2 regions of the Bacillus sp. Brlt_9 genome follow, and region 2 is predicted to be linked to the other one. Evidence: a T-box and tRNA genes for the amino acid it is inferred to sense, from the RefSeq annotation. Region 2 holds a T-box; the other holds one or more tRNA genes.

Region 1 (10,547 bases), on a different contig from region 2:
TCCAGGACAAAAGTTAACGGTTCGCAGCAATTCAAACCAAACATACATTGTAAAAAAAGGTGACACTCTTGGTAAAATCGCAAAAATGCACAACACATCCATTCAAACCCTACTTCAACAAAATTCAATGATTAAAAACGAAAATCAAATTCAAGTTGGCCAAACAATTAATCTTGCAAAAAACATAATTGAATCATCAAAAAAGACACAACTCAAACACAAAAGTACTGCTTCAACAACTGATTTCTATACAGTAAATAAAGGTGACACACTCGGAAAAATCGCAGAGTTACATAACATTACTTTAAACCACCTAATAAATTTAAACCCAAATATGAATATCTCTCATAAGATCGTGATTGGCCAAAAAGTCAGAGTCAAAGGAAATACTATAAACGTAACAAACAAGAACACTTATGTATTGAACGATAAACTAGAACGACCTGCACCTCAACAAAAAATACGACAAACAACCCTAGAACAAAATACTGTTCAAGTAAAAAATGCTGAAAACAAAAATAACCAAAGTAAGCAAATTCAAGTACAAACTGATACACCTGTAAAAACAATTTCACAGAAACAAACTGTCCCTCAGCAACCCGAAGTATCTGAAGAAACACGCGAACAAGAGAAAGTAAATGTAAAAAAAGAGGTAACACCTGAACCAATCAAAAAAGAAGTTACTAAACAAGAAGTATCTTCCCCTACTACTAATAGTCCAATCGGTGATACTGTACTTGCTGCTGGTTCAAAATATTTAGGAGCTGATTACGAATTCGGAGCAAGTCCATCTCGTACAGATGCCTTTGATTGTTCTTCATTCACTATGAAAGCATATAGCGCAGCAGGAATTTCTTTACCTCGTACTTCAAGAGCACAAGCTAATGTAGGTACACCTGTTTCTCAATCAGAAATGCAAAAAGGAGATTTAATCTTCTTTGATACTGATGGAGATGGAGTTATAAACCACGTAGGAATCTACTCCGGAAACAATCAAATGATCAACGCTGAAACAGGTAAAGGTGTTGCTTATTCTTCACTAAACAACTACTGGCAGCCTCGAATTGTAAAAGTTATGAGAGTTAAATAACCACTTTTAAAAACAACAGTACACTCTACTGTTGTTTTTCTTTTGAAAAGGCAATTTAGAATTAAATGTCTTGCTATGTATAGTATTAAAAAATGTGTCAATAATATAAAAAGAAGGATTGAATCTGCACATTCAATCCCAAAGTCTAGCTTATTTTCGACCAAACTAACACTCATTTACCCATCTACACTTTCTATTTATATTTGTTCCTTTCAGTGTAATTCATTACATTATATGAAAGGAATGGATAAGTATGACCAACCAAAAGGAAAAAATAGTAGCGATTATCCCGCAAAAATGCAAACGAGTATTTGAAGAATTTGTAGAGAAGTATACCGGAATCCAATACAGAAAATTTCATTTAGAAGGCATTAGAAATCCACTAGCATTTATTGCAGGAGCTTGGTGCCTAAAAAGAATTGGTAAAAAACTTCCTCTAGGATTTAATTTAGGTGACATCGATGGTTTTGTTTGTTATTACGATAGATTTATTTTTGTTGAATTTAAAAAGGATACAGAGGCACTGAATAAATGGCAACTTGCTGCGTATCTTCAATTAACAGAACAAACAAAAGGTACCGTATTTATCGTATTTGGAGAAAATTGCAGTCCAACTAGCTATTTAAGAATTGATCAAAATCACCCATACGGTTCTGACGTTTACCCTACCAATTTAGACAATTTCCAAAACATTCTCGATACTTGTTGTACTTTAACAGGTGTAGATTATTTCGATGACCACTCTAAGAAGCAATGGTTTGAAAAGATTATTAAGGCTGATTCTTTAATTAAAAAAGCTGATAAACAATTTAAAGATCTTATGGATACTAGATCCTTATTTGAAAAAGTTAAGTAACACGATATTATATAACCGAAAAAACAGGGGTTTTTCCTGTTTTTTTTATATATGCTTATGACCTCTAAGATGGTTTCTTTCGCAATTTAATTTAATTTAGTAATGCTTTTCAGAAAACCCTTAAGGCATTAATGGTAAAGTAGATTATTTTTTCATTTTTAAAGGCATTTTTTCAATAATCCTTAAAATCTAAGTATATTCACATTTAGGAGGTGATTTACTTGGAAACTGTAACTAGTACAGATGTCATAATTACGAGTGGTATTTCTAGTGGAATTATTACTTTAATCTTAATCTTATCGTCTCTTGCTTATATACTTACCTCACTTGGGTTAATGACTTTAGCAAAAAATGCAGGTATTAAAAATCCTTGGCTTGCTTGGATCCCTATTGCAAACTTATGGATTTGGGGTGAACTAATTAGCGAAAAATTAAACGGCAAAGGTGGCAAAAAAGTTCTATTAATTACCCTTGCTTACGCTGTAACTCAAATCATTCCATTCATTAATATTCTAACTGCAATTGCTTATGCAATCTTCGCTATAATGCTTTCATATTGGTTATTCAAAAAATATACAGAAAAACCAGTACTCCATACTATTCTTTCAATTCTAATTCCTATTTACTCCCCTATTCTTTTATTCGTAATAAGAAACAACGAAGCAAAATAAAAAGAGATATATTCTCTTTTTATTTTAAAAAACACTCAAAAGTTATTTAAATATATATTTTTATAGAATATAATGTGCTCACAATTTCAACTTAGAGGTGAAAATTTTTGGAAATATTCGGCTTATCACTCGTCGTACTATTAAAGTTAATAATGATAGACATCGTTCTAAGTGGTGACAACGCAGTTGTTATCGCAATGGCTGCACGAAATGTACCAAAAGAACAGCAAAAACAAGCAATTTTATGGGGCACAGCGGGTGCAATTATCCTACGTATCCTATTAGCTGGAGTTATTATTTGGCTACTAAAAATACCTTATTTAACAGCTATCGGTGGCGGATTCCTTATCTACATAGCTATTAAGCTGTTAGTTGGCGAAGAAGGTCCTCATAAAGAAGGCGGCGCAACTATTTGGTCTGCTGTTAAAACAATAATAATAGCTGATGCAGTAATGAGTTTTGATAACGTTGTAGCTTTAGCTGGTGTAGCTGAAGGTTCTATGTTTGCAATTATTGCCGGAGTTGCTGTAAGTATTCCTATTATTATTTTCGGAAGTCAAATCATTCTTAAAGGTATGGAACGCTTCCCAATTATTATTTACATCGGATCTGCAATACTAGCTTGGACTGCGGGTAAAATGATTGTTTCTGATCCTCACTTAACAGAACTACTTAAGGACTTCGATTTAATCATTCCAATATTAGTAACTATTGTTTCAATTGGTTTAGGTTACATTCTTCAAAAAAAGAATATGCAATCTAACAAATAAAAAGCAGTGGAATAATCCACCGCTTTTTTTCTTTAATTATTTTTCTAGTTTTAGTAGATATAAAACAAAAAAGTAACCAAATTTTTGGTTACTTTTTTATACGCAGCAAGAGGGACTCGAACCCCCGACTCTCGACTTAGAAGGTCGATGCTCTATCCAGCTGAGCTATTGCCGCAAATGTGGTGGAAGACTATAACCGGCGCTCGAAACTGAGTCTAACTTCGTCCTCCAAAAGACTACGAGGTATGTAACTCTATGTGCCTTAGGGTTACAGTTTTCGCCTATACCCGTCTTTAGCTTTCTTCACACTACCTTACACAGCACACATATAAAGGCGTGAACGGTAGGGCATTTTATAAAATAACTAACGAATTGGATAAATAGGTTGCTATTTTATTATATTTTATTTGTAAAATTTAGCTCTTCTACTGAATTACTAAACATACATAACATTATAATTTAATGGCGGTCCTGACGGGATTTGAACCCGCGATCTACCGCGTGACAGGCGGGTATGTTAACCACTACACCACAGGACCGAGTATTAATATTTTTTATTTCTATTAAGCAACTACGGTAACAGCTAAAGATATTGGTTTGAAATTACAACCGCAAAAACTAAAATTGTCTATAATTGTAAATGCGCCTTTATGTTTGTCCAACATTTCCCTTAAGCCATTACGGATGACAAATCCGCTTAAACACCCTTCGACGGTAGCTACTCCCCCTCGCCCATTACAGGCTAATCACGGGGACGTCTTATTGTAAGAGAATGGCTCCTCCCTCATTTAAAACCCATTTAACCTTACCGTATATATGTTGCCAATAGGTTAGCCAGACAGGATTCGAACCCATATCCACCCAGGATCCCGGATGCGTATTTCCAAGTGGTTATAACGGACTGGCCTATAATAAAACGCAGCAAGAGGGATTCGAACCCCCGACTCTCGACTTAGAAGGTCGATGCTCTATCCAGCTGAGCTATTGCCGCAAGTTAATAAGTCGTACAAAATCCCTATCATATAGATTAGGGATTTTGTACAATACTCCCCCTGCTGGGTTCGAACCAGCGACATCCTGATTAACAGTCAGGCGCTCTACCACTGAGCTAAGAAGGAAAAATTTTAGTAGGTTTGAAGGTTTACTAAAAAGTTTATATTTTGGCTCCGCAAGTAGGATTTGAACCTACGACCTATCGGTTAACAGCCGATTGTTCTACCGCTGAGCTATTGCGGAATAATAATGGCGGAGCAGGAGGGATTCGAACCCTCGCGCCAGTTTCCCGATCTACTCCCTTAGCAGGGGAGCCCCTTGAGCCACTTGGGTACTGCTCCAAAAAATAGATTTAAATATGTGATTTAATCCCCACCAATTAAATCGCTGAGCTTAGTGAATGCGAGATCCTGTTCCACTCCACAGGGCTTCAATGTCTCTACAACATCTTATCCTCGTCTCAGTTGTTCCCAAACAGTAAAACATTCCAGGTTATGGTTTTACTGTTTTCTGTACCAAAACAACATATTTAATTTATGTTAATTCCTAACCTCTAGGTAAGAGATGAAAATAAAAAAGCATTGGCACAGTTTCATCTAATCTCCTGCCTAGAACTCAGGAATAACTATTAAGATGGCGGAGGGAGAGGGATTCGAACCCCCGCGAGCTTTGACACCCCTGTCGGTTTTCAAGACCGATCTCTTCAGCCAGACTTGAGTATCCCCCCACTTTTCACGCGCATTACTGGTACTGACCCAGCCCTTTCATTAGCGTATGTACACTATCTAACGAATGTTCTTCCTTATACTATTGCGCATATTGGTGGACCTTGCAGGATTCGAACCTGCGGCCGGACGGTTATGAGCCGTCTGCTCTAACCAGCTGAGCTAAAGGTCCCTCGTAATTATTGATATATATATTAATTTTAAAAAATAGCAACCCTTTTTCTTTTTTTATTTTCTTTCATTTTAAAAATGAATGGACCTTGTAGGACTCGAACCTACGACCGGACGGTTATGAGCCGTCTGCTCTAACCAGCTGAGCTAAAGGTCCTCGTTGTTTTATCTGTTTATATTATGCACCTTCCTTTTATATATTTTCAACCCCTTTTTTTAAAAAACGTAAAAAAATAAATAAAAACAAAAAAAGAGTCCTATTATTAGGAACTCTTCTTACATTTACTTACTTTAATACAATGTTTTCTCTTTCGCCAACTTCATCCCAAATTGCATCCCAAGATGTTTTTAAAGCACTATATTCAATAGTTTCCTCATTCTCATTTTGCAACTGTAAATATTCAGTATGATTAATCATATGTATGTTATAGTTTTCTTCTAAAGTTCTGAATAAGTTTTCCCATTCGTTTTTAGACGCTACATAAACTAACACTTCTTCTTCGTTTGTTAATAAGGCAATTATTTCATTAACTACACTTTCCTTAGCAGAATCAACTTCATTGTCTGTCAATTTAATAACTTTTGTATGCAATTCTTTAATTTGGTTAACTGCCTTTATTGTAGCTTTTTTTTCAATTTCATTAATAGTTGCATCACTATAATATTCAAGTGCGTGTAAAACTTGTTCTAAAGAGTCTTTCATTTTTTAGCCCTTCTTTCCTATTAATATGGCACTTTCCTTAACATAATATTATTTCAAAGCTTTTTTGTGGCGATTTAATCCATTTAATTATTTCATCATAGACTTCACGACTATTACCTATTTCGCAAAATTCTTTCCTTCCATCATTATGTATTTTATGTTGTGAATCCTTCCAGCTAAACCAGACCTTTACATAAACATCAGCTGGATCACTATCATCTATATTCACATACTTAAAACCCATATCTAATAAATCTTCTCTCAAATCAATTTCTACTCCCATATAATCAAAGTCCTCCATCCATACTTTCTTTTATATTACTATAAAACTACCTTTTTATAATAAAAGAAAAAATTCATACGCAACCTATATTTTAAACGATTCTTATTGATATAGTTTTTCAAATAGTGTGTATGATCAGTATATTTATTTTTTATACAAAAATTTTTAAAATAAAAAAATACTCAATTTAATTTTCAAAATGGTAAATTCACAATTTTTTTGTTTACAATAGGTGTGAAAGCTTATAAAACCAGTTTTTCATTTCACGATGCATCGAGAAATTACCTTGTTTTTTCACTTTCCGACCTCTATTCATTTGTTAGTAGCTAACTTTTTTATGCATAATCATTCACAAGGAAATAATTACCTCTTTTTTATATTTTCGCACTTAATTTTTCCTTATATTTTATATAAAAAATATGTTGATTTTTCACTACAATTAATTGAAAATAGAGGATGTGTTTTAATTAAGGAGGCAGAGTATATGACTAATACATATAACACTGCGACGGATCCACAGGAAAAACAGAATTTGGAGTCTCCAACAAAATTAAATAAGAAAAAAAGTCTTGTCTCAAGATATTTAGTTTCTATTTTCAGGAGAAAGAAAACTCGCATTTTGTTAGAACAGGAGATTTCTAGTAATAAACAAAATAGAAATTTAGAGATAGTCGCATTTTCAAAAGAATTAAAGAAATTTGATGTTTCTTTTTCACATCTTACAGAGAACGAGCCGAAGGATGAGGATGATAGGAATTATGCTATTTCTATTGCTAAATCGATTTCCGATACAGGTTCATTAAAAGAAATTTTGTTAAAAACAAAAAAACTTCCTTGTAATGAACTCATAACCCAATTCGATTATAAGCAATCCTTTATTAGTAAATACGCATCCTATCTAGTTGCAATATCCCTTCTATTGATCGGACCTTACAAAGAATTGCAGAAATATCTAATAGAGGGGTTGAATAAATGAAAGACGGAATAATTGTCGAGTTACAAAAAAGCTCTGTTATAGTTTTAACTTCAAAGGGAGAATTTTTAAGACTTAAGAAGAATCCCCAACTATATTCTGTAGGTGAAGAGGTTTGGTTCGCGCAAAAGGAAATTATGTATGTGAATAAGAAAAAGAAACGTAAATTATTTACTTTTCCTAAGATTGTTATTCAATCTTTTGTCATTACTACCAGTTTATTAATAATTACTGACGGTGCAATCCCCGACCTTATTACAAAAGGTTTTAGTTTCTTAGATGCAGCTTTTACAAATAACCAAAATGGAAACGCCAATCGTAAACTCGCAGCTTTACCTAAAGATGGTGAAACAAACAAAAAAGATAACAACGGCGATACAGCAACAGACACTGAAAACAAACACAGTGGTACTGATGACAATACCTCTACAGAGAGTGAAGATAGAACTAAAGAGAAAATGTTTAGAATTAAAGATGTTAACCCTATAAAGATTTTAAACGAATTAGTTCGCCCAACAGATGAAATCTCTAGCAACAATCTAAAGGATGTTAATAAGAATCTTGAGGATACCACTTCTCAGATTGCAATTAACGTTTCCAGTGATTTATCTGAAAAACAAATTGCTGATCAAAATATTGATACAAATATTAAGCCTGCTCACATTAAACCAAACGATTCTAATCAGGATAAATCTAATTTGAGCGATATTGATAACGATAAAGGCACAGGTAGCAATTCTGGCTCTGAGAACGGTTCTAACAATGATTCCGGCAACAATTCTATAGATGGGTCTGGAAGCGATTCTGGTAGTGGCTCCGACAAGAATTCTATCGATGGGTCTGGTGGTGGCTCTGGAAACGGTATTAAGGACGATGGATATATTGAAGGTCTGGAAACTGGAGATGGAAACGGCATAGGAACTAATAAAGAGTGTCCGAAGACAAGTAATTACAATGCTCGAGATAAGAACAAAGATAAGAACGAGAATTGTAAAGACAAGGAAAAGGACAAGGACAAGGATAAAGACAAAGACAAAGATAAAGACAACAACCAAGGTAACGGCAACAACCAAGACAAAGATAAAGACAAAGACAAAGACAAAGATAAAGATAAAGACAACAACCAAGGTAACGGTAACAACCAAGGTAACGATAAAGACAAAGAAAAAGATAAAGACAACAACCAAGGTAATGACAAGGACAAAGACAAGGACAAAGATAAAGATAACAACCAAGGTAACGGCAATAACCAAGGTAATGACAAAGACAAAGATAAAGATAAAGATAAAGACAACAACCAAGGTAACAGCAACGACCAAGGTAACGGTAACGAGGGGGCAACCTGTGATGAGACTCAAAAAGAATGTTCTTGTAAAAAGAATGGATACTATTATGAGTACGAAGAGATTCTAACCTTTGAGCAAAATGAAAAAGGTGAATGGGTAGAAGTTTACAAGAAGATGAAAATCAAAAAATTCTGTGGTAGTACATCAAACGGTACTTCAAAGTACTCAGCTATGAGTTACCAAACAGCAACACAAAAAAGCTTATCCAACGAGGATAAGCTTTTTTTACATACTTTCTTAAGTAATTTAATTATATATGATATAAACCATAAAATATTTTGGAACGAAAGGGGCGTGATATACAATTAATATTAAAAGAGTGTTTAAATTAATTACATTAAACGTAGCTTCACTATGTTTAATTAACCCTCCCCTTTCCCCTTTATCTAACATAAATAATAATGATTTACCAAATACATTAATCAAAAGCGAATTAATAAATGCACAAGAACTACCTCTTGACGCTGTTCAAATGACAGGAGGTTTAGGATTTACAGCAATATTAAAAGAAGACGGTAGCGTATGGACCTGGGGAAGAAATGATTATGGACAGTTAGGATTAAACGATACTATTGATCGATCTTCTCCTACGAGGTTAAATTCTTCATTATTCAATAATGAAAAAATCAAACAAATCGAGGCGTATTCTATAGGAGTTATCGCCAGAACTGAAAAAGGTAAAATTTATCATTGGGGATACCGTACTCTAAAACCATCACTAATCTATAACGACCCGCTGATAATCGATATAGAGGCATCCGGAAAATCAGACAATGCCCCCTACCCTTCTATGCAAATTGTAACGAATGAAGGAATGGTAAGAAGTTCAGGATCCAATGTATTTTCCGCATTTGGCATTGGTACAAGCAGTTGGTTTAGTGCTCTTGGAAATTGTAAGAACGTCACTACTACGAGTTTTTCCGATTTCTCATATTTCGCATACGAGGATGTTAAAATTGAAAGCTGTGAATCTAACAACTTATATAAAAAGCCTATCGAAGGCTCAATTAAACCTTTAATAAATATCATTGATATTTCAGTTGCACCTAATCGTAGAGGTGTTTTAGGCTTAAAAAAATCTAACGAATTATATGTATGGGGAGAAAACTATTCTGATATTCCAAAGAAACTTCCTGGTGCAGATAAATATCAAATTTCTAAAATCGCAATGTCAAAATACCCCACTTTTTTAAATGATGAAGGCAAACTATATTGTTATCCAAATATTAATCAAGAACCTGTTGAAATTAAATTAGAGGGTTCGAATGAAAAAATAATTGATATAAAAAGCGGAGCTGATTTTTTACTTGTATTAACTTCAAATTCAAAATTATATGGGATCGGTACTAATACATATGGAAACTTAGGACCCAAGATACCAAAAGCAGGAACACCATTTGAAACACCTCTAGCTACATTTACTGGAATAGAAAATGTGAAAAGAATTGGTGCAGGAGCGGAACATTCTATAATCCAATTTAACGACCTCCGATTTGCAACTTTCGGAAGAAATAGCTATGGAGAACTGGCCACTACCGATATAAATTCAAAACATATATTTACAAAAAATGAAAATCTCACAAATGTAACTAACATACAAAGTATTAATTTTTCATCCTTTGCTTCAACAAGTGATAATAAACTTCATTCTTGGGGTGGTAGAGAGATTAAAGAGACTTTAAACAGACCAGGTGATAGAAATATTCCTAAAATCGTAAAAGACTTCTCCGGTCGCGCGACTATTAAAGAACTAAATGGTTCAACACGCGACTACATCCACGGAGGCGTTTTACTTGATAACGGAGAATTTTGGAATTTTGGCGAGAATTGGAAAAGAGGTTTAGGATCTGACGCTCCTTATAATTCAGTGAGTCAGCCTGTAAAAAACTTGAATAGTACTCTTTTAGATAGGAATTTTCATTTTACCTCTGCTTCTCAAGGATATTTCCACGGAATCGCCCTATCA
Region 2 (10,547 bases):
AGTACGCCGCTTCTTAGAAGGTGCTGGTTTATATGAAGCAATCACGTATTCGTTAACAAGTGCTGACAAAGCGAAACAATATATGGTTGAGCCAAACGAAAAGGCGCCTGTAAATCTTGCACTTCCAATGAGTGAAGAGCGCAGCCAACTTCGTTTAAGCCTAGTGCCACAATTGTTAGAAGCAGTTTCATACAACGTTGCACGTAAAAACGACAGCGTTGCTTTATACGAAGTAGGCTCTATCTTCTTACCGACAGAAGCAGGAGAACTTCCGAAAGAAGAACAACATCTTGCAGGTGTTATGACAGGTCTTGCTCTTCACCATGCATGGCAAGGTGAGAAAAAAGTAGTAGACTTCTTCGTTGTGAAAGGTGTACTAGAAGGACTATTCGACGTACTTGGCGTTTCAAACCAAATCACATATGCACCAGCAAAACGTGAAGGTATGCACCCAGGTCGTACAGCTGACATCGTATTAGATGGCGAAGTAATTGGTTTCATCGGTCAATTGCACCCAGAAGCAGAAAAACAATTAGATGTGAAAAATACATTCGTATTCGAACTATCTCTTGTAAAAGTATTCGGTGCAGACGCTGAAGAAACTTACTACGCAGCAATTCCACGTTTCCCATCTATGACACGTGACATGGCTGTTGTCGTAACGAAAGAAACAAAAGCTGGCGAAATGAAGCAAGTTATTGCTGAAGCTGGTGGAGAACTTCTGAAAGACGTAACACTATTTGACTTATACGAAGGTGAAAAAATGGAAGAAGGCAAGAAATCACTTGCATTCTCTATGACTTACTTCGATGCAGAACGTACGTTAACAGACGAAGAAGTAACAGAAGCACACAACCGTGTATTAACAACGGTAGAAGAGAAATTTGGTGCGGAGTTACGTAAGTAATAAGAAATTGCCGGATTTATTCCGGCAATTTTTTTATGGCACGATTGTCGAAAAGTGTCGGTAGGTCGATATTCTATGTCGAACCGCCGATATATTTAAAGTTACGGTTGATATATTATGAAAATCGCTGATATATTTGGAGTTACGGTTGATATATTTTAAAAATCGCCGATATATGTTTTGGCGTCTTGCATCTTTCTCTCGAATGTAGTACATTAATTTTAGTTTAACAAAATGAAAGACGATGATAAGGAAAAGTAGTATATACTATAATCCAAAGCGAGTCAGGGACGGTGAGAGCCTGATGAGGCGGTATATGTGAAGAACACCTTGGAGTTGCTAACCGAAATTGAATCTTGTATTCAAGAGTAGACTTAGACGGGAATCCGGCCTGTTACAAACCGGGAAGTATGTATTACATACGAGTTAAAGTTGGTCTTTATGACAAATTGGGTGGTACCGCGAAGTTTAACCTTTCGTCCCTTTATGGATGAAAGGTTTTTTTGTATTTAAATATATCAGCAAAGGAGAATTTCACTATGGAAAACACATTAGTAAAAAGTCTGTATAGAGATACAGATAAATACGCAGGTCAAACAGTACAAGTATCAGGGTGGATTCGTAACTTACGTGATTCAAAAGCATTTGGTTTCATCGAATTAAACGACGGTAGCTTCTTCAAAAGCGTTCAAATCGTTTTCGATACAGAGTTAGAAAACTTCAAAGAAATTGCAAAACTTCCGCTTAGCTCTTCAGTTAAAGTAGAAGGTAAAGTAATTGCAACGCCTGGAGCGAAGCAACCATTTGAAATTAAAGCAGAAAAAATTGATATCGAGGGCTTATCAGATTCTGATTACCCACTTCAAAAGAAACGTCACACGTTTGAATACTTACGTACAATCGCTCACTTACGTCCAAGAACGAATGCATTCTCTGCAACGTTCCGTGTACGTTCTGTTGCAGCATTTGCGATTCACCAGTTCTTCCAAGAGCGTGGATTCGTACATGTTCACACACCAATCATCACTGGTAGTGATACAGAAGGTGCAGGCGAAATGTTCCGCGTAACAACGCAAGATTTAAACAACGTACCAAAAGGCGAAGACGGACAAGTTGATGAATCAAAAGACTTCTTCGGCAAAGAAACAAACTTAACAGTAAGTGGACAGCTGAACGCTGAAGCTTATGCATTAGCATTCCGTGACGTATACACATTCGGACCTACATTCCGTGCAGAAAACTCAAACACAACTCGCCACGCTGCTGAGTTCTGGATGGTTGAGCCTGAGATTGCATTCGCTGAATTAGGCGATGTAATGGATCTTACAGAAGATATGCTGAAATATGCAATGAAATACGTACTAGAGCATGCACCAGAAGAAATGGAATTCTTCAACAGCTTCGTTGATAAAACAGTTCTAGAGCGCATGAACAACGTAATCAACTCGGACTTCGGTCGTATCACATATACAGAAGCAATTAAAGTGCTTCAAGAGTCAGGTGCTGACTTCAAATACCCAGTAGAATGGGGTATTGACTTACAAACAGAGCACGAAAGATACTTATCAGAAGAAATCTTCAAACGCCCTGTATTCGTAACAGACTATCCAAAAGACATTAAAGCGTTCTACATGCGTATGAATGAAGATGGAAAAACAGTAGCTGCTACTGACCTTCTAGTTCCTGGCATCGGCGAATTAATCGGCGGAAGCCAACGTGAAGAAAGAATGGACGTTTTAGTAGACAGAATTAAAGAATTAGGTATGAACGAAGAGGACTACTGGTGGTACTTAGAACTTAGAAAATACGGCGGTACAAAACACGCTGGATTCGGTCTAGGTTTCGAGCGCTTCCTAATGTACATCACTGGTATGGCTAACATCCGTGACGTAATTCCATTCCCAAGAACTCCAGGTTCTTCTGAATTCTAAAATGTGAAAAAAGCGAGAGGCTTTCCTCTCGCTTTTTATTTTGCATAGTTTATTGCCCCATAGCAAAAAGTAACGCGAAGGGGTGAATATAAATGAGTAAAAAAGTGAAAAAAGATCATTCAAGATCAAGCCTTGGTTCTCCAGAAGTAGAAGGACAAGGAACGACGACACATGAAACGGGTTCTCATAAAGTATCTTCATCAAATAAGAAGCAGAAACGAAGCTAACATAAAAAGGGAGAGTCTTGGTGGCTCTCCCTTTTTGTGTATTATATCTTGTTATCATGAATCTCTTTTGTAATGGTATCTACATCTTTGTCTAATCGATCTAAATAGAAAAACCACAGTAAGCTCATGAACACGTAATAGATGGCCATCACACCAAGACTATCAGATATATTTTCGAATGTGGATTTAGTAGTGAAAAAAGCTCCCCAAATGATAGAAATAGTGAGGTAAGAAAGTGGGCCCACGAGGTGTACGAAAACATATAATAACTTTTTAATTTTTACAGCGTTCATATGAATTCCCTCCTTATGTAAACAATCTTTTTCTTCTAATCATAAACTCAAGTTCCTCACAGAAGTGTTGTAGTTTTACTGGATTATGTATTAACAACCGGGCATCGTGTTTCCCGATAAATCTTCGAATCCGAAAGTTTAATAAGAAAGACCGGCCGTAACGCTCTATTAAATCGTTGAATGCTGGTTGTTCACTTAGTAGCTGAATGTTTTCTCTAATTTCAAACTGTCTTTCGTGTGGATCACCTAGTAAAATATTTAGAATCATTTGTAGAAGTAGCAATGGGAATCTCCTCCTGCGTTAGAATAATCTGTATATTTAAATTTTAACAAAAATATAAGGTTAATAGTAGAGTGAAACAAAAAACAGGAGTTTGTAGGCTCCTGTTTTTGTCGATACTATTTTAGTAAGCGAAACGCTTTCTCCGTATTAGCGAAATGCAGTTTCACAAACTCAGGTAATCGTTCTTTACCAAGCTTTTGAATTAATTTAGCAGCGGCGATATCGACTTGTTTACCGGCACCTTTTGGAAGTGGCATACCAGCTTTTTTGCTTAGCTCGTCAAACTGTTTTACGAATGAGTAACGAGCTAAAATAGAAGCAGCGGCTACTGCTAAATGAACGCTTTCACCTTTCGTTGCGAAGTAAACATTTTCACGCTGTACCTGTTTTTGTTTTGCTAAATATTTGTAGTATGTATCAGGTTGTGTGAATTGATCGATTAAGACGCCTTCAGGTTTTGTAGGTGCGATCTTTGCTAATAAGTTTGTAATAGCTTTATTATGTAGTAAAGCTTTTAACTTACCTTGGTTGTTTCCTTTATCAAATAGCTCGTTATATTTTTCGTTATGAAGGACAAGAGAGCTATAAGGAACAACGTGTAGAAGTTGTTTCGCAATGGCAGTAATTTGATGGTCATTTAAGTTTTTAGAGTCTTTTACACCAAGTTCTTTTAGTAGTGGAATTTGCTTCGCATCCACATATACAGCAACTACTGTCATCGGTCCGAAGAAATCACCAGTACCAACTTCATCTGACCCTACGATAGACATTGTACCGATGGAAGCAGGCGGTGCATAACGGTGTGAATCAACAGATCTTTTTACAGCTGTTTTCGGTGTTTGAGAGACAGTTTGCCAACGGGCAGCTTCTGCTTCAGCACGTCCACCTTGGAACATTACTTTTCCAGATTTATACGCTGTAATTGTGCAAGATGGTACTTTTGCCATGAAGATTCCGCCTTGTGGAATTTTTGGGCTAAGCGAATGTTTATATTGTTGTTTCATGTCTTCAATTACTGTAGAATTTGTTTGAATTACGATAGAATTTGACATAATGGTCACCCCTTTTTTTATATTGTTATTTTTATCATATCGGATTGTTCTTTCTGTTTCCATATTATGAAGGTTCATGGTATGATAAACTTTAGGATTCTGTACGTGATTGGAGGCCGGTGAGTTGTCACAACAAAAGGGAAAGAAAAGTCGAATTAATGTAGAAATCTATGGTCAGCAATATTCAGTTGTTGGCGATGAAAGTACAAGTCATATCCGCATGGTAGCAGCGATTGTGGATGATAAAATGCGCGAACTCAATGCCAAGAATCCTTCGCTTGACACGAGTAGACTAGCGGTATTGACGGCGGTAAACGTCATACACGATTACATAAAATTAAAAGAAGAACATGAGAAATTGAAAGAAAGTATGACAAAAAAAGGAATGGAATAACATGATTGATATTATTATCATTTTACTGCTTGTTATGGGATTTTTCCTCGGCTTACGCAGAGGGTTTATTCTGCAACTTGTAAAGTTAACAAGCTTTATTATCGCATACCTTGTTGCATACTGGTACTGTAAAGATTTAGCGCCAGCACTTGCGAAATTTATTCCGTATCCATTTGATAAAAACGTATCTGTTCCAGAATGGATTGATGCAAATAATATTGAAACAGTATTTTATCAAGCGCTTGCGTTTATCATATTGTTTATTATTACAAAAATCGCACTTTCATTACTTGGTAATTTGTTAAATATGTTTGCAGAAATACCGGTTTTAAAGCAAGTCAATGCGTTTGCGGGGGCAATCCTCGGATTTTTAGAAGTGTATATTATTTTGTTTGTTTTAATTATCGTTGGAAACATTCTTCCGATTGAACAACTACAAACACCATTACAACAATCATCAATTAGCAAAATAATTGTAGACGATACACCTATTCTCTCTGAAAAGGTGAAGGAACTATGGCAGACAGGTAGCAGAGTATAACTTCTCTTTTTTCGGAAAGAGGAGTTTTTTTCTATGAAAGAAAGGCGGGGCAATGATGAAAGTAAATAAAAAACAAGTTATTAAATTATTAGAGACAATCGGCCTGTTTATGGAACTAAAGGGCGCGAATCCATTTAAAATATCTGCATTTCGTAAAGCGGCAGCAGCATTAGAAAGTGATGATCGTAGTCTTTCTGAGATTGAAGATTTCACGAAGATTCCGGGCATTGGAAAAGGAACAGCAGCAGTTATTCAAGAATATATAGAATCGGGAACATCTGAAGTATTACAAGAGCTTGAACAAGAAGTGCCGAGTAGCTTATTGCCGTTATTAAAATTGCCAGGCCTTGGTGGTAAAAAGGTAGCTAAGTTATATAAAGAACTTGGTGTCGTTGATATGGAATCGCTAAAAGCGGTGTGTGAGGAAAATAAAGTACAAGCTTTAGCAGGTTTCGGTAAGAAGACAGAAGAGAAAATATTAGAAGCAATCGATCAAGTAGGGTCTCGTCCAGAGCGTTTACCAATCGCGATGGTATTGCCTATTGCCGGGGAAATAGAGGAGAAATTGTCGAATATTGCTGAAGTAATTCGTTTCTCTCGTGCTGGTAGTTTGCGCCGTGTTCGTGAAACGGTGAAAGATTTAGATTTTATCATTGCAACGACAGAACCAGCAGCAGTACGTGAGCATTTACTGCAATTTGATAATATGATTGAAGTAATCGCGAGCGGAGATACGAAAGTTTCTGTTCGTCTTCAATATGAATATGATATTTCAATTGATTTCCGTTTAGTAAAACCAGAAGAATTTATTACAACTCTTCACCATTTCACAGGATCAAAAGACCATAACGTAAAAATGCGTCAAATCGCAAAAGATAAAGGCGAGAAAATTAGTGAGTACGGTGTAGAAAATTTAGAAACAGGTGAAGTGAAGACATTTGAAACAGAAGAGGAATTCTTTGCTCATTTCGGACTGCCGTTTATCCCGCCAGAAGTGCGTGAAGATGGAAAAGAAATTGAATTAATTAAAGAGTATCCAAACTTAATTCAGTTCTCTGATATACAAGGTGATTTACATATGCATACAACGTGGAGTGACGGTGCTTTTTCAATTGAGGAAATGGTACAGGCATGTCGTGCTCGTGGTTATAAATTTATGGCAATTACCGACCACTCTCAATATTTAAAAGTAGCGAATGGTTTAACGAAAGAGCGCCTTCGCGAGCAAGCGAAAGAAATTGAACGCATGAATGAAAAGTATCCAGACATTACAATTTTACGCGGAATTGAAATGGATATTTTACCGGATGCCTCGCTTGATTTTGATGATGAAGTATTAGCAGAATTAGATTACGTCATCGGAGCGATTCACTCTAGCTTCTCACAAGACCGTGAAACGATTATGAAACGTCTTCGTGCTGCGCTAGAGAATAAGCATGTCACGATGATTGCTCATCCGACAGGACGTCTTCTTGGACGACGCGCAGGCTATGATGTAGATATAGATTTATTAATTGAACTCGCAAAAGAAACAAATACAGTTTTAGAATTAAATGCGAATCCAAACCGTCTAGATTTAAGCGCGAAATTATTAAAACAAGCACAAGATGCTGGTGTAAAAGTAGCGATTAATACGGATGCTCATACGCTTGAAATGTTAGAAGATATGGAAACAGGTGTAGCAGCAGCACGTAAAGGTTGGATTCAAAAAGATAACGTGATTAATACGTGGGATATTGAACGTTTATTAGACTATATTAAACGTAATAAGTAACACAAGGGGGACCTGCAACATGTTAGAAAGAACGTTGCGTGTATTAGAATACAATAAAGTAAAAGAACAATTACTTGAACATACAGCTTCTTCACTTGGTCGTGATAAAGTGAAGCATTTAGTACCGAGCACAGATTTTGAAGAAATTGTAGAGATGCAAGATACAACGGATGAAGCAGCGAAAGTCATTCGTTTAAAAGGTAGTGCACCATTAGGTGGTATTACGGATATTCGCTCAAATGTGAAGCGTGCAAAGATTGGAAGTATGTTAAGCCCAAATGAACTACTTGATATTGCCAATACGATGTATGGTAGTCGTAATATGAAACGTTTCATTGAAGATATGGTTGATAATGGTGTCGAGCTTCCAATTTTAGAAACGCATGTCGCTCAAATTGTATCTTTATATGATTTAGAAAAGAAAATTACAAATTGCATCGGTGATGGTGGTGAAGTAGTCGATAGCGCAAGTGATAAACTGCGTGGTATTCGTACTCAAATTCGTACTGCGGAAAGCCGCATTCGTGAAAAGTTAGAAAACATGACGCGTTCTTCCAATGCGCAAAAGATGCTGTCTGACTCGATTGTAACGATTCGTAACGAACGTTACGTAATCCCAGTAAAACAAGAATACCGCGGCGTATATGGCGGTATTGTTCACGATCAATCTGCTTCTGGACAAACGTTATTTATTGAACCGCAAGTCATTGTAGAATTAAATAACGCACTGCAAGAAGCACGTGTGAAAGAAAAACAAGAAATCGAGCGCATCTTATTGATGTTAACAGAAGAAGTGGCAGTAGAAGCGGATATCGTTTTATCAAACGTAGAGGTAGTTGCAAATCTTGATTTCATCTTTGCGAAAGCTTTCTATGCGAAGCGTATTAAAGCAACGAAACCAATCGTAAACAACGAGCGTTACATGGATTTAAGACAAGCACGCCATCCGCTTATTGATCCAGAAATTATCGTGCCAAATAACATTATGTTAGGTAAAGATTTCACGACAATTGTTATTACAGGACCGAATACAGGTGGTAAAACAGTTACGCTGAAAACAGTTGGTATTTGTGTATTAATGGCGCAATCTGGCCTTCACATTCCAGTAATGGATGAGTCAGAGATTTGTGTATTTAAAAACATCTTTGCTGATATCGGTGATGAGCAATCGATTGAACAAAGTTTAAGTACGTTCTCCTCACATATGGTGAACATTGTTGATATTTTAGAAAAAGCTGATTTTGAAAGCTTAGTTTTATTCGATGAATTAGGTGCTGGAACAGACCCACAAGAAGGGGCTGCACTTGCAATTTCAATTTTAGATGAAGTATGTAATCGCGGTGCTCGCGTTGTTGCTACGACGCATTACCCAGAATTAAAAGCATACGGATATAACCGTGAACAAGTAATTAATGCGAGCGTTGAGTTCGACGTGAACACGTTAAGCCCAACGTATAAATTATTAATCGGTGTACCAGGACGTAGTAATGCCTTTGAAATCTCGAAACGCCTTGGATTATCTGATCGCGTGATTGATCAAGCTCGTAATCACATTAGTACAGATACAAACAAAATTGAAAATATGATTGCGAAGTTAGAAGAAAGTCAAAAGAACGCAGAGCGTGACTGGAACGAAGCAGAAGCACTTCGCAAGCAATCTGAAAAATTGCATCGCGATTTACAACGTCAAATCATTGAATTTAACGAAGATCGTGATGAACGATTATTAAAAGCGCAAAAAGAAGGGGAAGAAAAAGTCGAAGCTGCAAAGAAAGAGGCAGAAGGCATTATTCAAGAACTTCGTCAATTGCGTAAGGCACAGCTTGCAAACGTGAAAGATCACGAGCTAATTGAAGCGAAGAGCCGTCTAGAAGGCGCAGCGCCAGAGCTTGTGAAGAAACAAAAAGTAAACGTGAAAAACACTGCGCCGAAACAACAGTTACGCGCAGGTGATGAAGTAAAAGTACTAACATTCGGTCAAAAAGGTCAACTACTTGAAAAAGTAAGTGATACAGAGTGGAGCGTACAAATCGGTATTCTGAAGATGAAAGTAAAAGAGTCTAACATGGAATACATTAATACGCCGAAGCAAACAGAGAAAAAAGCAGTTGCAACAGTAAAAGGTAGAGACTACCACGTTTCATTAGAACTTGACCTTCGTGGTGAAAGATTTGAAAATGCAATGGTGCGCGTCGAGAAATATTTAGACGATGCCCAGCTTGCAAGCTATCCACGCGTTTCAATCATTCACGGTAAAGGAACAGGAGCACTTCGCCAAGGTGTACAAGATTACTTGAAGAAGCACCGAGGTGTGAAAAACTTCCGTTACGGTGACATGGGCGAGGGAGGCCTAGGCGTAACAGTTGTCGAATTAAAATAGAAAACAACGAAACAAAGGGGAAACCATTATATGTTTATGGACAAACTTGCAAAAGTATTGTTAGCTTGTTGCGGAATATTTTTGGTGATTGGGGTTATTTATTTAGTTGTTTTTGCGAAGTAAACGAGCGTCAATCGTGGCATAATGATATTGCCATAGATTGACGCTTTTAATATATGTGAAAAGGAATAAGCTATGAAAATCAACCAATACATAAGCGAAGCAAATTCTTGCTCAAGACGTGAAACAGACCGCACCATTAAAGCAGGACGTGTGGCTATTAACGGTGAAATATGTACGCACGGTGCACTTGTTAATGATGGTGATGTTGTAACGATTGATGGACAGGTTCTTGCAAAAGAAGAGAAAGAAAGGGTATATATCGCCTTTCATAAACCAGTTGGTATTACTTGTACAGCAGCCGATCATATTGAAGATAATATTATTGATTATATCAATTATCCAGAGCGGATCTTTCCTGTTGGGCGATTAGATAAAGCATCGGAAGGACTAATATTATTAACGAATGACGGCGGGATTGCGAATCAAATTTTACATGGTGATCATGAGCACGAGAAAGAATATGTTGTCACTGTCGATAAGCCGTTTACAGATTGGTTTATTGATGAGATGTCTAGCGGTGTAAAGATTAAAGATGGAATGACGAAGCCATGTAAAGTAACGAGAGTGGATCAATCTACATTTCGGATCGTTTTAACGCAAGGAATGAACAGACAAATTCGTAGAATGAGCCGCGCTTTCGGG

Evidence for each region. The T-box of region 2 lies ahead of asnS (asparagine--tRNA ligase). A T-box ahead of a tRNA ligase gene usually reads a tRNA of that ligase, here a tRNA-Asn.
Region 1: it has a tRNA-Asn gene. The T-box ahead of asnS (asparagine--tRNA ligase) is inferred to sense a tRNA for this amino acid. The anticodon was not compared.

The regions. Positions count from the first base shown of each region.
Region 1 is NZ_JAYJLO010000003.1:625,251-635,797, reverse strand. Features, by position in the region: gene VF726_RS15895 (LysM peptidoglycan-binding domain-containing protein) at 1-1,090, shown strand, start outside; gene VF726_RS15890 (hypothetical protein) at 1,344-1,946, shown strand; gene VF726_RS15885 (hypothetical protein) at 2,168-2,617, shown strand; gene VF726_RS15880 (TerC family protein) at 2,725-3,387, shown strand; tRNA gene VF726_RS15875 (tRNA-Arg) at 3,489-3,562, opposite strand; tRNA gene VF726_RS15870 (tRNA-Asp) at 3,851-3,926, opposite strand; tRNA gene VF726_RS15865 (tRNA-Arg) at 4,305-4,378, opposite strand; tRNA gene VF726_RS15860 (tRNA-Asn) at 4,434-4,505, opposite strand; tRNA gene VF726_RS15855 (tRNA-Asn) at 4,549-4,623, opposite strand; tRNA gene VF726_RS15850 (tRNA-Ser) at 4,631-4,721, opposite strand; tRNA gene VF726_RS15845 (tRNA-Ser) at 5,015-5,107, opposite strand; tRNA gene VF726_RS15840 (tRNA-Ile) at 5,201-5,277, opposite strand; tRNA gene VF726_RS15835 (tRNA-Ile) at 5,360-5,433, opposite strand; gene VF726_RS15830 (hypothetical protein) at 5,563-5,979, opposite strand; gene VF726_RS15825 (hypothetical protein) at 6,017-6,262, opposite strand; gene VF726_RS15820 (hypothetical protein) at 6,747-7,238, shown strand; gene VF726_RS15815 (anti-sigma factor domain-containing protein) at 7,235-8,890, shown strand; gene VF726_RS15810 (RCC1 domain-containing protein) at 8,901-10,547, shown strand, end outside.
Region 2 is NZ_JAYJLO010000002.1:302,708-313,254, forward strand. Features, by position in the region: gene pheT (phenylalanine--tRNA ligase subunit beta) at 1-907, shown strand, start outside; T-box leader at 1,143-1,394, shown strand; gene asnS (asparagine--tRNA ligase) at 1,447-2,838, shown strand; gene VF726_RS07820 (YuzL family protein) at 2,931-3,065, shown strand; gene VF726_RS07825 (hypothetical protein) at 3,107-3,358, opposite strand; gene VF726_RS07830 (hypothetical protein) at 3,372-3,641, opposite strand; gene rnhC (ribonuclease HIII) at 3,758-4,693, opposite strand; gene zapA (cell division protein ZapA) at 4,818-5,087, shown strand; gene VF726_RS07845 (CvpA family protein) at 5,089-5,628, shown strand; gene polX (DNA polymerase/3'-5' exonuclease PolX) at 5,684-7,402, shown strand; gene VF726_RS07855 (endonuclease MutS2) at 7,422-9,782, shown strand; gene VF726_RS07860 (23S rRNA pseudouridine(2604) synthase RluF) at 9,978-10,547, shown strand, end outside.